DNA from 3 places in the Streptomyces sp. NPDC058092 genome. Region 1 is predicted to be linked to each of the others. Evidence: riboswitches for the same ligand, from Rfam matches in the RefSeq annotation. Region 1 holds a riboswitch; each other region holds the start of a gene.
What was found. A riboswitch is a leader RNA that binds a small molecule or an ion and turns the genes downstream of it on or off. The one in region 1 is predicted to bind cyclic di-AMP.
Positions count from the first base shown of each region.

Region 1 (4,535 bases):
CGGTGTACGGGCGCTGCTTGGGTTTCCGGTGCGCTGCCACGGGGGCGTGCGTCCTTCCTGGCGACTGCCCGTCGGGGACTACCGGCGGGCCCGCCGGAGGTCCGGCGGCGGGTCGCCAACGGGGGAGCGGCCCGCCGCCGGATCTCCCAGCGGGGTGACCGGTGTGCCGTCCGGGTGCGGAGCGGCGGTGAGGCCGGTCACCTGGTCAGGACGCTAAACCCGGGGCACGGGGAAGAGTCGTAATGACGCCTATTGCCCGAATTTGGCGCGGCACTGTCGCCAATCGATCGGAAAAATTGCACCAGAGTCAGGCAATTGGTGCAGACGCGAGCGAAGCGGCAGGAAGCCGTACCTGCCTGCGGAGTGGTGATATGGGCGGGGCTAGGCTGCGGCCTCATGGACGTACTCATTCATGTCTTCGTCGCCCTGCACATCATCGGTATCGCCTCTCTGCTGGGCGGTTTCCTGACCCAGATGAAGGCGATGGGCGCGGGCACGGCCCGGTTCGTTCCGGCGATGCTCCACGGCGCGCTGACGATGCTGGTCACCGGTGTCGCACTGGTCGGGCTCAACCAGGCCGATGACAACCCCGTGAACAACATCAAGATCGGGGTCAAGCTGCTGCTCCTGGTCGTCGTCCTCGCGCTGGTCTACATCAAGCGGGACGAGGAGAAGGTCGACAAGGGCGCCTTCTCGGCCGTGGGCGGGCTGACGCTCGCCAACATCTTCATCGCCACGCTCTGGACCTGAGAACTGGGGCCTGAGGTCGCTGCCCTGGGGCCTGGGGCCTGGGGTCTGAGGTCGCTGTCCTGGCGCCTGGCGCCAGGCGCCAGGCGCCTGAGGCCTGGGGCCTGAGCCGGACCCGGGTCCTGAATCGGCCGGGGCGCGGGCGGGCCGGGGCGCGGGCCGGCTCACGCCCCGGCCGATGTCGGCTCACGCCCCGGCCGATGGTCACGCGAACCGCTAGGCCGGCCGCACGCTGCCGTAGATCGGCATGTAGTAGATCGACTCCTCGCGCACATTCGCCCCCGGCTTCGGCGCGTGGATCATCATCCCGTCGCCCTTGTAGATGCCGACGTGGCTGATGTCGTCGTAGAAGAAGACGAGGTCGCCCGGGCGCAGGTCCGCCGTCGCGACCCGGGTGCCTGTTTTCACCTGGTCCCAGGTGGTGCGCGGGATGTCGACGCCCGCGGCCTTCCACGCCGCCTGGGTGAGCCCGGAGCAGTCGTACGAGGACGGGCCCGTCGCGCCCCAGACGTACGGCTTGCCGATCTGGGCCCGGGCGAAGGCGAGGACCTGCTCCGCCTTGGCGGTGGCGCTGCTGTCCGAGCCGGTGCCGGCGCCCGTACCGCTGCCCGTGCCCGTACCGCTGCCGGAATCCGCTTCCTTCGCGGCCTCCGCGGCCTTGCGGTCCGCCTCCGCCTTGGCGGCGGCCTGCTGCTTGGCCAGTTCCTCCGCCTTGCGCCGGGCCTCCGCCTCCTTCTTCCGCTCCAGCTCCGCGAGCCGCGCCTTTTCCTCGGCGGTCAGCTTCGACAGCAACGCGCGCGCCTCGCCCAGCTTCTTCTGGACGTCCTGCTTGCTGGTGCGCAGCGTGGTCTGCGTCGTGGTCAGCGTCTCCAGGCTCTGCACCGCTTCGGCACGCTTCTTCGCCGCCTTGGTCTGCTGCGTACGGAAGTCCGTGATCGCCTTCTGCTGCCGGCTGGTCATCCGGTCCATCAGCTGGCTCTGGTCGAAGTACGACTGCGGGTCGTCGGCCAGGAAGAAGGTGGCGCTCGGCGCGATGGTGCCGCTGCGGTACTGCGCGGCCGCGTACGTGCCGAGCGTCCTGCGGGCGTCGTTGAGCTGGTCGGCGCGCTTGGCGACATCATCCAGCAGGGCGTCGACCTTGGTGCGCTGGGTGGCGGCGGCTTCCTTCGCCTGGTTGTACTGCTGGGTCGCGGTGCCCGCCTGCCGGTAGAGGTCGTCGACCTTCTTCTGGACGTCCTCGATGCCGGGTTTCGGGGCGGGGGCGGCCGTCGCGCTCTGCGTGGAGAGCAGGGTCACGGACGCCAGTGCGGCCGTCGTGAGCCCGACGGCCGGTGCGGTGGTGCGCATCCGGGTGCGCGGTTTGCGATGCGACGCCAAGGTCGGCATCTCCTTCCGTGGACCGCCTACCGGGTTAGCTGTCGGGTTCGGGCGGAACGGAAGGCTGCCCTACGGTCCGCATGGGGAAAAGGACCGATTCACCCCGGTACTGCGTGTGGGTCCCCGGTTCCGAACTCCCACGAGGGCAGCCCGGATTCGGCGTGGGCGCCCGCTCGGCGTGGTTCGCCTCAGGGGGTACGGGCCGCCCGGACGAGCACGCTAGCCAACCCACGGTGCTGCTGTGAAGGTTGATGTTCGATATGCCCGATACATTTTCGTGACCTCGGCGAAGTGGGGCGGCAGGGGCGGACGGAGGCCCGGAATTCCTCACCGGGAGTGGGTGTCCGCTCTCTTTGCGTGCCCGGTCGCGGGGTGGGGCGGGCACGCGGCCCGGGTGCGGTTCGGCATGCGGCCGTCGTGTGTCGTTGCGGCGGCCTAGACTCGACAAGCGATGAGCAGCCTCTTTGACGACAGCTTCCTGGCCGGCCTCCAGCACTCGGAGGAAGAGCCCCCGCCGCCCCCCGAGGACTCCGCACCCGAAGCGGTGCCGGAGGACCTCTTCGCGGGCGTATTCGACGGGCCCCCGCCGCCCAGGGAGGCGTACTACCGCGACGGCGCGCACCGCCCCGTCATCGACCCCGCGGCGCTCCTCGACGGGCTGAACACCGAGCAGCGCGCCGCCGTGGTCCACGCGGGCTCCCCGCTGCTCATCGTCGCCGGGGCGGGTTCCGGAAAGACCCGGGTGCTGACCCACCGGATCGCCCACCTCCTCGCCGAGCGCGGGGTGCACCCCGGCCAGATCCTGGCGATCACTTTCACCAACAAGGCCGCGGGCGAGATGAAGGAGCGCGTCGAGCAGCTCGTCGGACCGCGCGCCAACGCCATGTGGGTCATGACCTTCCACAGCGCGTGCGTACGCATCCTGCGCCGCGAGTCGAAGAAGCTCGGCTTCACGTCGTCGTTCTCGATCTACGACGCCGCCGACTCCAAGCGGCTGATGGCCCTGGTCTGCCGCGATCTCGACCTCGACCCGAAGCGCTTCCCGCCGAAGTCGTTCACGGCGAAGGTCTCCAACCTGAAGAACGAGCTGATCGACGAGGAGACCTTCGCCGGCCAGGCATCGGACGGCTTCGAGAAGACCCTCGCCCAGGCCTACGCGATGTACCAGTCCCGGCTGCGCGAGGCCAACGCGCTGGACTTCGACGACATCATCATGACGACGGTCCACCTGCTCCAGGCGTTTCCCGGCGTCGCCGAGCACTACCGCCGCCGCTTCCGGCACGTCCTCGTCGACGAGTACCAGGACACCAACCACGCCCAGTACACCCTCGTACGCGAACTGGTCGGCCCGGCCGGCGAGGTCGACGCCCCCGCCGAGCTGTGCGTCGTCGGTGACGCGGACCAGTCGATCTACGCCTTCCGCGGCGCGACCATCCGCAACATCCTCCAGTTCGAGGAGGACTACCCGGACGCGACCACGATCCTGCTGGAGCAGAACTACCGCTCCACGCAGACGATCCTGTCCGCCGCCAACGCGGTCATCGAACGCAACGAGAGCCGCCGCCCCAAGAACCTCTGGACGAACGCCGGCACCGGCGCCCGGATCACGGGCTATGTCGCCGACACCGAGCACGACGAGGCGCAGTTCGTCGCCGAGGAGATCGACCGGCTGACCGACGCGGGCGACGCCAAGGCCGGCGACGTCGCGGTCTTCTACCGTACGAACGCGCAGTCCCGGGTCTTCGAAGAGATCTTCATCCGCGTCGGCCTGCCCTACAAGGTCGTCGGCGGCGTGCGCTTCTACGAGCGCAAGGAGGTCCGGGACGTCCTGGCCTACCTCCGGGTCCTCGCCAACCCCGAGGACACCGTCCCGCTGCGCCGCATCCTCAATGTGCCCAAACGCGGCATCGGCGACCGCGCCGAGGCGATGATCGACGCGCTGTCGATGCGCGAGAAGATCACCTTCCCGCAGGCGCTGCGCCGGGTCGACGAGGCGTACGGCATGGCGGCCCGGTCGGCCAATGCCGTCAAGCGGTTCAACACGCTGATGGAGGAGCTGCGCACGATCGTCGAGTCCGGCGCGGGCCCGGCGGTGGTCCTGGAAGCCGTCCTGGAGCGGACCGGCTATCTCGCCGAGCTCCAGGCGTCCACCGACCCGCAGGACGAGACCCGCATCGAGAACCTTCAGGAACTCGCCGCCGTCGCCCTCGAATTCGAGCAGGAGCGGGGGGAAGAGGAAGGCGCGGGCACGCTCGCCGAATTCCTGGAGAAGGTCGCGCTCGTCGCCGACTCCGACCAGATCCCCGACGAGGACGAGGACGGCTCCGGTGTCATCACGCTGATGACGCTGCACACCGCGAAGGGCCTCGAATTCCCGGTGGTCTTCCTGACCGGCATGGAGGACGGCGTCT
Region 1 covers NZ_JBHVSY010000017.1:163,427-167,961, forward strand. The annotation lists gene ACFVV1_RS26450 (NlpC/P60 family protein) at 1-40, opposite strand, end outside; gene ACFVV1_RS26455 (hypothetical protein) at 397-750, shown strand; gene ACFVV1_RS26460 (NlpC/P60 family protein) at 964-2,133, opposite strand; cyclic di-AMP (ydaO/yuaA leader) riboswitch at 2,132-2,296, opposite strand; gene pcrA (DNA helicase PcrA) at 2,576-4,535, shown strand, end outside.

Region 2 (4,535 bases), on a different contig from region 1:
GACCAGCCACCGCCGTACCAGCTCACGGACCCGGCGCGCAGTTCGGCGATGCGGTCCACGCGGTCGAGCAGTTCGAGGTCGTGGCTGACCACGACCAGTACTCCGGAGCGCCAGTTGTCGACTGCGTCGTAGAGCCTGCGGCGCGCGAACACATCGAGATTGTTGGTCGGTTCGTCCAGCAGAAGGACGTCGGGCCGTTCCAGCAGCAGGGCGGCCAGGCGCAACAGGACGGTCTCCCCGCCGGACATCTGGCCCACGGTGCGGTCCAGCTCCAGGTATCCGAGCCCGAGCGACCCCAGTGTCGCGAGGGCCTGTTCCTCCACGTCCCAGTCGTCGCCGATCGTCTCGAAGTGCTTCTCGTCCACATCCCCGGCCTCGATGGCGCGCAGCGCGTCGCGACGCTCGGCGATGCCCAGGGCCTCGTCCACCCGCAGTGTCGTGTCGAGGGTGATGTTCTGAGGAAGGTGGGCGAGGTTGCCGCCGACGGTCACCGAGCCCTGGGAGGGGCACAGCCGGCCGGCCAGCAGGCGCAGCAGTGTGGACTTGCCCGCGCCGTTGTTGCCGACGAGGCCGGTGCGGCCCCGGCCGATGCTGAGCGAGAGCCCGTCGAAGACGGTCGTGCCGTCCGGCCACTGGAAAGACAGGGCGGAGCAGGTGAGGGAGGCGCTGGGGGTGGTGGGTGTCGCCATGGTGATCCTCGCAGTCGTGAGCGCGGTGAAGGGGGCTTCGTATGCGAGCACCACGCAGCGACCGAAACGGGAACAGGTACGGCGGTCCAGAAGATCGAGGGACGGCTCATGCACCGAGGTCGCATCCACGCGGGGTCACGGGCAGGAGGAAACACTGCTACTGCGTGACGGGCGCACGACCGGAGTCGTACGGCGCGATGATCGCGAACCTCAGATGCGCAACGTCCACCTCTATCGGAGACAACAGGACAGCTCGACATCTTAACGATCCGGCGGGCGGAGGGCAACGCCTCGGTGCCGTGCGGGGGAGTGGCACGCGCGGACGGTCGGCCGGTCCTGCCGGGTGTGGCCGGCCCGACGGCGGTGCACCGGAGCGAGAACATGCGAAGAGCCAGTCAAATGTCTAATATGTGCGATTTCGTTAGACATGAGCTCTTGGGCAACAAAGAGGCATTTAGGGGGAGTTGCGATCTCTGAGCATTGCCCGAAATGCCCCTTTCTGACGCTGTGTGGCGTGAGTCACGTTCAGGCCTCGCGATGTCGTGGCGCGCCACCCGGTTCCCTTCTGTGCAAGGAAATTTGGCATTGCGATGTGAGGTGGCTTACTTCCCGTTCCGTGATTCGATCTTGCAAATGAATTGTGATCAAAAAATAGGGGCTTGTTCCCTTCGGTATTTCTCGCCTACGGTCACCGTCAATCCGGACGGAACGCCGAATCCTGCCGCCGTCCGAGAATCCAACCCAGTCACGTACGGCAGGAGCGGGGGACCCAGGTAAGCCGCCGAACCGGTATCCGGAACGGCTCGGGGTGAAGTCGCAATTGCATGCGGCCAGACATCTCCAGTCTGAACCCGACAGCTCACCTCGTAGGCGACGGAGAGGAATTCGCCATGCCCACCACGGGTAAGTACCGCCGTCGCAAGCCCACTTCGCTGACCCGCGGTTTCATCGCCGCGACCACGGGCGGAGCCGCGCTCGTGCTGCCGCTGTTCTGCGCCGGCTTCGCCTCGGCCGCGCCGGCCCAGGCTGCCACCGCCGAAAAGGCCACGGCGCCGGCCGCCGCCACCGCCAAGGAAATCTCCGTACAGAAGGCCGCGCCCACCACCTATTCAGTGATCTCGGGTGACACCCTTTCCAAGATCGCGAAGGGGTATTCCGTCAGCGGTGGCTGGCAGAAGCTGTACGAGGACAATCGAGAGACCATCGGTGACAACCCCACCCTGATTCACCCGGGCATGAAGCTGACCATCGGCGCCAAGGCCGGGTCCAGCGCTTCCACTGGCGTATCCGCCGTGAACAACGTCGCGGTATCGACCCCCGCCGCCCCCGCCAAGTACACCAACAATCTGGACGGCTGGATCAAGGAATCGCTGGCCGTCATGGCCCAGCACGGCATCCCCGGCAGCTACGACGGCATCCACCGCAACATCATGCGCGAGTCCTCCGGCAACCCCAGGGCCATCAACAACTGGGACTCGAACGCCGCCAAGGGAACGCCGTCCAAGGGGCTCCTGCAGATCATCGCCCCGACGTTCCGTGCCTACCACGTGCCCGGCACGTCGATGGACAGCTACGACCCGGTCGCCAACATCACCGCAGCGTGCAACTACGCGGCCGACAAGTACGGCTCGATCGACAACGTGTTCGGCGCCTACTGACGCACAACGACTCCTGACGGCGGTTCAGGACCGACGGGTTCACGAGTTCACGGGGCGCCGAGCAGGCCCCTCGTGAAGGACCGCACCCGCCGGTCAGGGACCGCCGTTCGGCCGCTTCCAGGGGCACCTACTCCGGCCTCCGGAGCGGTGGCCTGGGAACCGTGGCCGCTGCTCCTTCACGGACGGACTTCACCACCGCGTCGTGAAGGCGTCGGCTGTCGTCCTCGGAGCAGCACGGCACGGGGCTGCCCGACATGGTGAACCAGTCGATCGCACCCGTGTACTGCACAGTCACCTGGGCTACGTCATCGGCCCAGGTCGTGTGAACCGTCAGGTCCCCGGACAGGACGCCGACCTCGTCCGTCAGCACGCCACCATGCCCGGAGAACACACCGCGAGTCGTCCATGACGCCCAAGCCATGACTCCAGGCTGGCACCAAGTCCGTGGATGCGCACCCGCAGCCGGAGTGTGGGCACCCGAAGCCCGGTCGACGCGCACCCTCAGCCGTCCGCGCGCCGCGGTGCTCCGGGACGCCCACACCCTTCCGGATTCTGGAACGGGCGAAACTTTCCACCGGATTTCGCTGCGGTTCCCGCACCCGCCGATCGCCAACAGGATGACGCACTTTCAACGCCAAACCGTTGGATCGGATCGCCGAAACAACGAATTCCGTAGGTGAACAGCTCTTGACCTGCGGAACTCGTCAGGATTGCATGTCGCGCTGGGAGCGACGAAACCACTCACCACGTCCTCGTCTGGAGGCGATACCGCTCCCGCGCTCAGTCACCGCACCTGTTGATCGGAATCGCACGATGACCGAAACGCTCAGCGCTCCCCAGGCGCTGGCCCCCGCGACCGGCCCCATCCCACAGAAGCTCAAGCGTTCCATCGGCGTCGTGGGCGCAACACTGCTCACGCTCTCCTGCGTGACGCCCGCTTCGACACTCTTCGTGGTCGTACCGGACCTGTTCTCCAGCCTCGGCACATACACCGCCCTGACCATCGGCATCGGCTCGCTGCTCTGTATCGCGGTCGCCTTCTGTTACTCGGAACTGGGCACCCTCATCCCCAGTGCGGGCGGTGAGTACGCCATGGTGTCGACCATGGCGGGACGGCTGGCCGGGTGGCTCGTCTTCGTGCTCTCCCTGCTGGTCGTGATGATCGTGCCCCCGGTCATCGCCATGGGCACGGCCGACTACCTCGCTCCCGTGGTGCACATACCGGCCCCCCTCGCGGGCGCCGGAGTCATGGTGCTCGCCACCCTCGCAGGGCTCCTGGACCTGCGCGCCAACGCGTGGATCACCGGCATCTTCCTCGTCCTGGAAGTGATCGCGGCCGGCGTCGTCGCCGTTCTCGGCTTCGCGCACTCCGAGCGCGGAGCCTCCGCGCTGGTGCACGGTTCGGTCGCCTCGTCGGGTGGGACGAGCTCCACGGTCACCGCGATGATGGTCGTCTCCGGGCTGGCGATCGCGCTCTTCATCACCCAGGGCTTCTCCACGGCCGTCTACCTCTCGGAGGAGCTGGAGAATCCCCGACGCAACGTGGCCCGTACCGTCCTCGCCACCCTCGCGATCTCCACGGCGGTCATCCTCGTCCCGGTCATCGCCATCACGCTCGGCGCCCCGGACCTCGCGGCCCTGACCTCGGGCGACCTCAACACCATGGTCGCCGCCTGGTCCAACTCGGCCGTCGGCACGTTCGTCAGCCTCTGCGTCGCCCTCGCGATCATCAACGCGGGCATCGTGATGGTCATCCAGAACTCACGGGTCCTGTTCGCCTCCGCCCGCGACAAGGCATGGCCCGAGCCGGTCAACAACGCCCTGTCCCGGCTCGGCCGGTTCGGCTCCCCGTGGGTCGCGACCCTGGTCGTCGGCGTCCCCGGCGCGGCGCTCTGCTTCGTCAACCTCGACACCCTTTACGGCGTCACCGGCGTCTCCGTCACCGGCATGTACCTGCTGGTCGCGGTCGCCGCCCTGCTCTGCCGCCGCGGGGCGCACCGCGAGGCGCCCGCCTGGCGCATGCCGCTGTGGCCGGCGATCCCCGTGCTGCTCATCGCCGTGCTCGCGTACATCCTGACCCAGCAGGAGACCGAGTACCTGCTGTGGACCGGCGGAATCACCGCGGTCGCCACGCTCTACTGGGCGCTGTATCTGCGGCCCCGCCAGGAGACCCGCTGGCTGGTCAGCA
Region 2 covers NZ_JBHVSY010000015.1:93,270-97,804, reverse strand. The annotation lists partial or broken gene ACFVV1_RS24255 (ATP-binding cassette domain-containing protein) at 75-689, opposite strand; cyclic di-AMP (ydaO/yuaA leader) riboswitch at 1,389-1,575, shown strand; gene ACFVV1_RS24250 (transglycosylase SLT domain-containing protein) at 1,580-2,347, shown strand; gene ACFVV1_RS24245 (hypothetical protein) at 2,475-2,768, opposite strand; gene ACFVV1_RS24240 (APC family permease) at 3,161-4,535, shown strand, end outside.
Region 2: it holds a riboswitch for cyclic di-AMP, as region 1 does, so the genes downstream of both, ACFVV1_RS24250 (transglycosylase SLT domain-containing protein) here and ACFVV1_RS26460 (NlpC/P60 family protein) in region 1, are expected to answer to the same signal.

Region 3 (4,535 bases), on a different contig from region 1:
GGGGCTTCGAGTCCCCGCTCGACGGCCGCGAGGAGTACCCGGTGGAGGGCGGCCCCCGGTTCGTCCGCCCGGCCCTCTCGGTACGGACCCCGGAGGTCCGCGGTACGGAGTGGGCCTTCGCCGACGCCACGGTGGACGGGGACGAACTCCGCATCGGCTTCACCGACTCCGTGCACCGGCTCGCCCTGACCCTGCACTACCGGATGCGGGACGCTTGCGACGTCATCGAGCGCTGGGCCACCGTCGCCCACGCCGGGCCGGACGGTCCGCCGCTGGAGCTGCTGCGCGCCGACGCGGCCGCCTGGGCGCTGCCGGCCCGCGACGGCTGGCGGCTGAGCCGGCTGCACGGCCGCTGGGCGGCGGAGTCGCGGCTCGCCCGGGCGGAGCTGACGTACGGCGAGAGCGTCATCTCCAGCAGGCGCGGCCACACCGGGCATCAGTACCTGCCGTGGGTCTCACTCGACGCGGACGGTGCGGCGACCGAGGAGAGCGGCGAGGTGTACGGCTGTGCGCTCGGCTGGTCCGGGTCGTGGCGGATCTCCGTGCAGCGGCTGCCCGACGGGCTCGTGCAGATCACCGGGGGCGCCGGGCACGACGACTCGGGGCTGCTGCTGCTCGCGCCGGGGGAGTCGTACGTCACACCTGTCTTCGCCGGCCTGTGGAGCGCGGCGGGGTTCGGCGGGGCGAGCCGGGCCTGGCACGCCTGGCAGCTGGCCCAGGTGATCCCGGACGCAGGGAGTCTGCGGCCGGTGCTCTACAACTCCTGGGAGGCGACGGGCTTCGACATCGCGCAGGAGCAGCAGCGCGCCCTCGCCGAGCGCGCCGCCGCGATGGGTGTCGAGCTGTTCGTCGTGGACGACGCGTGGTTCGGGCAGCGCACCAGCGACCGGGCGGGGCTGGGCGACTGGACGCCGAATCCGGACCGCTTTCCCGGTGGGCTGGGGCCGCTCGCCGACGAAGTGCACGGTCTCGGCATGCAGTTCGGTATCTGGGTCGAGCCGGAAATGGTCAATGCCGACAGTGATCTCTATCGTGCACACCCCGACTGGGTACAGCACTTCCCCGGGCGGGCCCGGACCGAGTTCCGTAATCAACTGGTGCTCAATCTGGCCCGCGCCGATGTGCGGGAATATCTCTGGGAACAGCTGGACGCACTGCTCTCCGGCGCGCGCATCGACTATGTGAAATGGGACTTCAACCGCTCCTTCACCGACGCGGGCTGGCCGGGCGAGGAGTATCCGCAGAAGATCTGGATCGAGCATGTCGACGCCCTGTACGCGCTGATCGACCGGCTCCGGGCCGCGCACCCCTCGGTCGCCTTCGAGTCCTGCTCGGGCGGCGGCGGCCGGATCGATCTGGGGATTCTGTCCCGTACGGACCAGGTGTGGACCTCGGACAACACCGACCCGCTCGACCGCCTCGCCATCCAGGAGGGCTTCGGCCAGATCCATCCGGCCCGGGTGATGGCCGCCTGGGTCACCGACAGCCCCAACGTCCAGCTCAACGGCAGGGTCAGCTCACTGCGCTTCCGTTTTGTGAGCGCGATGGCCGGTGTGCTCGGGGTCGGTGGTGACCTCACCGAGTGGAGCGAGGACGAACTGGCCGAGGCGCGGACCTGGGTGGATCTCTACAAGGAGATTCGGCCGGTGGTACAGCACGGCTCGCTGTACCGGCTGCGTGCCCCGCGTGGTGGGCTCAGCGCGGTCCAGTACGTCCACGGGGACGAGGCCGTGGTCCTGATGTGGCTGGAGGCGCAGCGGTACGGGGAGCGGCCCCCGGCCCTGCGACTGCGCGGACTCGACCCCGCGGCGACGTACACCTGCCTGGACACGGGGGCGGTGCACCACGGTTCGGTACTGCTTCATCAGGGGCTGCACACCGGGCTTCGGGGGGATCTCGACGCACGGGTGCTGAGGCTTCGGCGCGAACGATGAGCATGACATGTCCGTAATGGGTTGATTTGGCCGAACTTGCCCCATATGTACGGCAGATGGTTGCCCGCTCGTGAGCGGGATCATATCCGTGACGGTGCGTACTGGCGGGGCGGCCGGGTATTCCGTGCGCGGCGCGGAAAGCCAAGATCCCTAATCCACGGAGTGTGACCGGAATTCAGCGCCGAATTCCTGGCGGGGATTCCGGAACGGAACCAGTGGCTTGTTCTTGCCGTCCCGACTCGCTTACGGTCACCGTCAATCCGGACGGACCGCCTAATCCTGCCGCCGCCCGGAATTCGCATCCACTCATCGTGTGGCAGGAGCGGGGGAACCAGGTAGGCCGCCGATCGGAGAAATCCGGCCGGCTCGGGGTGAAGTCGCGCTCAGCGCGGCCGGGCATCTCCAGCCCGAACCCGACAGCTCACCTCGTAGGCGCCGGAGAGGAAGCACTTCATGCCCATATCGGGTAAGCACCGTCGTACGAAGACCCGCGCCATTGCCCGTGGCGTCGTCGCCGCAGGCGCCGGCGGCGCCGTCATCGCGCTGCCGCTGCTCGGCGCCACCGGTGCCAACGCCGCCCCGGCCGCCGCCCCGCAGTCGGTCTCCGCCGCCGCCACGCACGCCACTCCGGCCAAGCCGGTCGCGCAGAAGCAGACCGCCACCACGACGTACTCCGTCGTCTCCGGCGACTGGCTGTCGAAGATCGCCGCCGAGCACAAGATCGAGGGTGGCTGGCAGAAGCTGTACCAGGACAACCGCGAGGTCGTCGGCGACGACCCCAGCCTGATCCTCCCGGGCATGAAGCTGACGCTCGGCGGCAAGGCGTCGGGTGACTCCGCGCCCACCGGCGCCGGTACGGGCGCGGCCCTCCCGTCGAAGGCCCCCTCGATTCCCTCGTCGGTCGCGAAGAAGTCCGCCCCGGCCAAGTCCGCCCCGGCCAAGGTGTCGACCGTCACGGAGTCCAAGACCTCCGCCCCGGCCGCTCGGAGCAACAGCTCCGGCTACGCGCACCCGGTCCCCGGCAACCACACCACCGGCTACCGCGCCTCCGGCTCCAACTGGTCCAGCGGCAGCCACACCGGGATCGACTTCCCCGTCTTCACCGGCACCAGCGTGAAGTCCATCACCTCCGGCACCGTCGTCACCGCGGGCTGGGGTGGCGCGTACGGCAACCAGGTCGTCATCAAGCACACCGACGGTCGCTACTCGCAGTACGGCCACCTGTCCTCGATCTCCGTCTCGGCGGGCCAGTCCGTGAGCACCGGTCAGCAGATCGGCCTCTCCGGCGCCACCGGCAACGCCACCGGACCGCACCTGCACTTCGAGGTCCGCACGGGCCCGGCGTACGGCTCGGACATCGACCCGATCGCCTTCCTGGCTTCGCACGGCATCTACGTCTGAGCCGAACGAACGGGCAGTTGACCAACACGGTATGACCTGAGCAACACAGCAGGGGCGGTGCGCGGCGGCGCACCGCCCCTGCTGCTTATTCCCCCTTTACCAAAACCTGACCGGGTGGTCTATCTCACCACCCGTCAACCCCTTATTACGGTCGCGTAGGTCACATTCGGCGGTGCAGGATAAGCGTTTGTGGCAGACGATTCGAGAAAAAATCAACGTGGCGTCATCAACCGACATGGCGTCATCGGGTCGTACGCAGCGATTGGCGACAGCTTCACCGAGGGAGTGGGTGACCGCGGTCCGGACGGGACCTTCGTCGGCTGGGCGGACCGTTTCGCGGTACTTCTCGCGGACCAGCTCCCGGACCCCGATGCGGAATCGAGCACCGACGGCTCCGCGCACGGGAATTTCAGGTACGCCAATCTCGCCGTACGCGGACGCCTCCTCGACCAGATCGTCGAGGAGCAGGTGCCGCGCGCCAAGGAGCTCGCACCCGACCTGGTGAGCTTCTGTGCGGGCGGCAACGACATCATCAGGCCCGGCACCGACCCCGACGACGTGGCCGAGCGCTTCGAGCGCGCGGTCGCCGAGCTGACCGAATCGGTCGGCTCCGTGATGGTCACCACCGGCTTCGACACCCGTGGCGTTCCCGTGCTGCGTCATCTGCGCGGCAAGATCGCCACCTACACCGCCCATGTGCGGTCCATCGCCGACCGCTACGACTGCCCGGTCCTCGACCTGTGGTCGCTGCGTTCCGTCCAGGACAGGCGTGCCTGGGACGACGACCGGCTCCATCTGTCGCCCGAGGGACACACCAGGGTCGCGTTGCGCGCCGCCCAGGTCCTCGGCCTCGATGTGCCGGCCGACCCCGACCAGGAATGGCCTCCGCAGGCACAGCGCGGCACGCTCGAAGTACGGCGCGACGACATCCACTGGGCGCGCGAGTACCTGGTGCCGTGGATCGGCCGACGGCTGCGCGGCGAGTCCTCCGGAGACCACGTCGAGGCCAAGCGGCCCGACCTGCTCCCGCTCTAGACCCGGACTTCGCACATGGGGTTTCAGGTTTCCAGCCAGCGGGGGCGGGTTTCGTCGATGCCGAGTAACTCGAGGAGGTGGGCTTGAACACCGCGGGTGATCAGAATGGTTGGCGGGTCGCTGGTTGTTCCGGCTCGTATCCGCAGGCCGGCGAGGTGGTAGAGG
Region 3 covers NZ_JBHVSY010000045.1:5,582-10,116, forward strand. The annotation lists gene ACFVV1_RS39250 (alpha-galactosidase) at 1-1,934, shown strand, start outside; cyclic di-AMP (ydaO/yuaA leader) riboswitch at 2,228-2,382, shown strand; gene ACFVV1_RS39255 (peptidoglycan DD-metalloendopeptidase family protein) at 2,388-3,335, shown strand; gene ACFVV1_RS39260 (SGNH/GDSL hydrolase family protein) at 3,525-4,370, shown strand; gene ACFVV1_RS39265 (IS1634 family transposase) at 4,394-4,535, opposite strand, start outside.
Region 3: it holds a riboswitch for cyclic di-AMP, as region 1 does, so the genes downstream of both, ACFVV1_RS39255 (peptidoglycan DD-metalloendopeptidase family protein) here and ACFVV1_RS26460 (NlpC/P60 family protein) in region 1, are expected to answer to the same signal.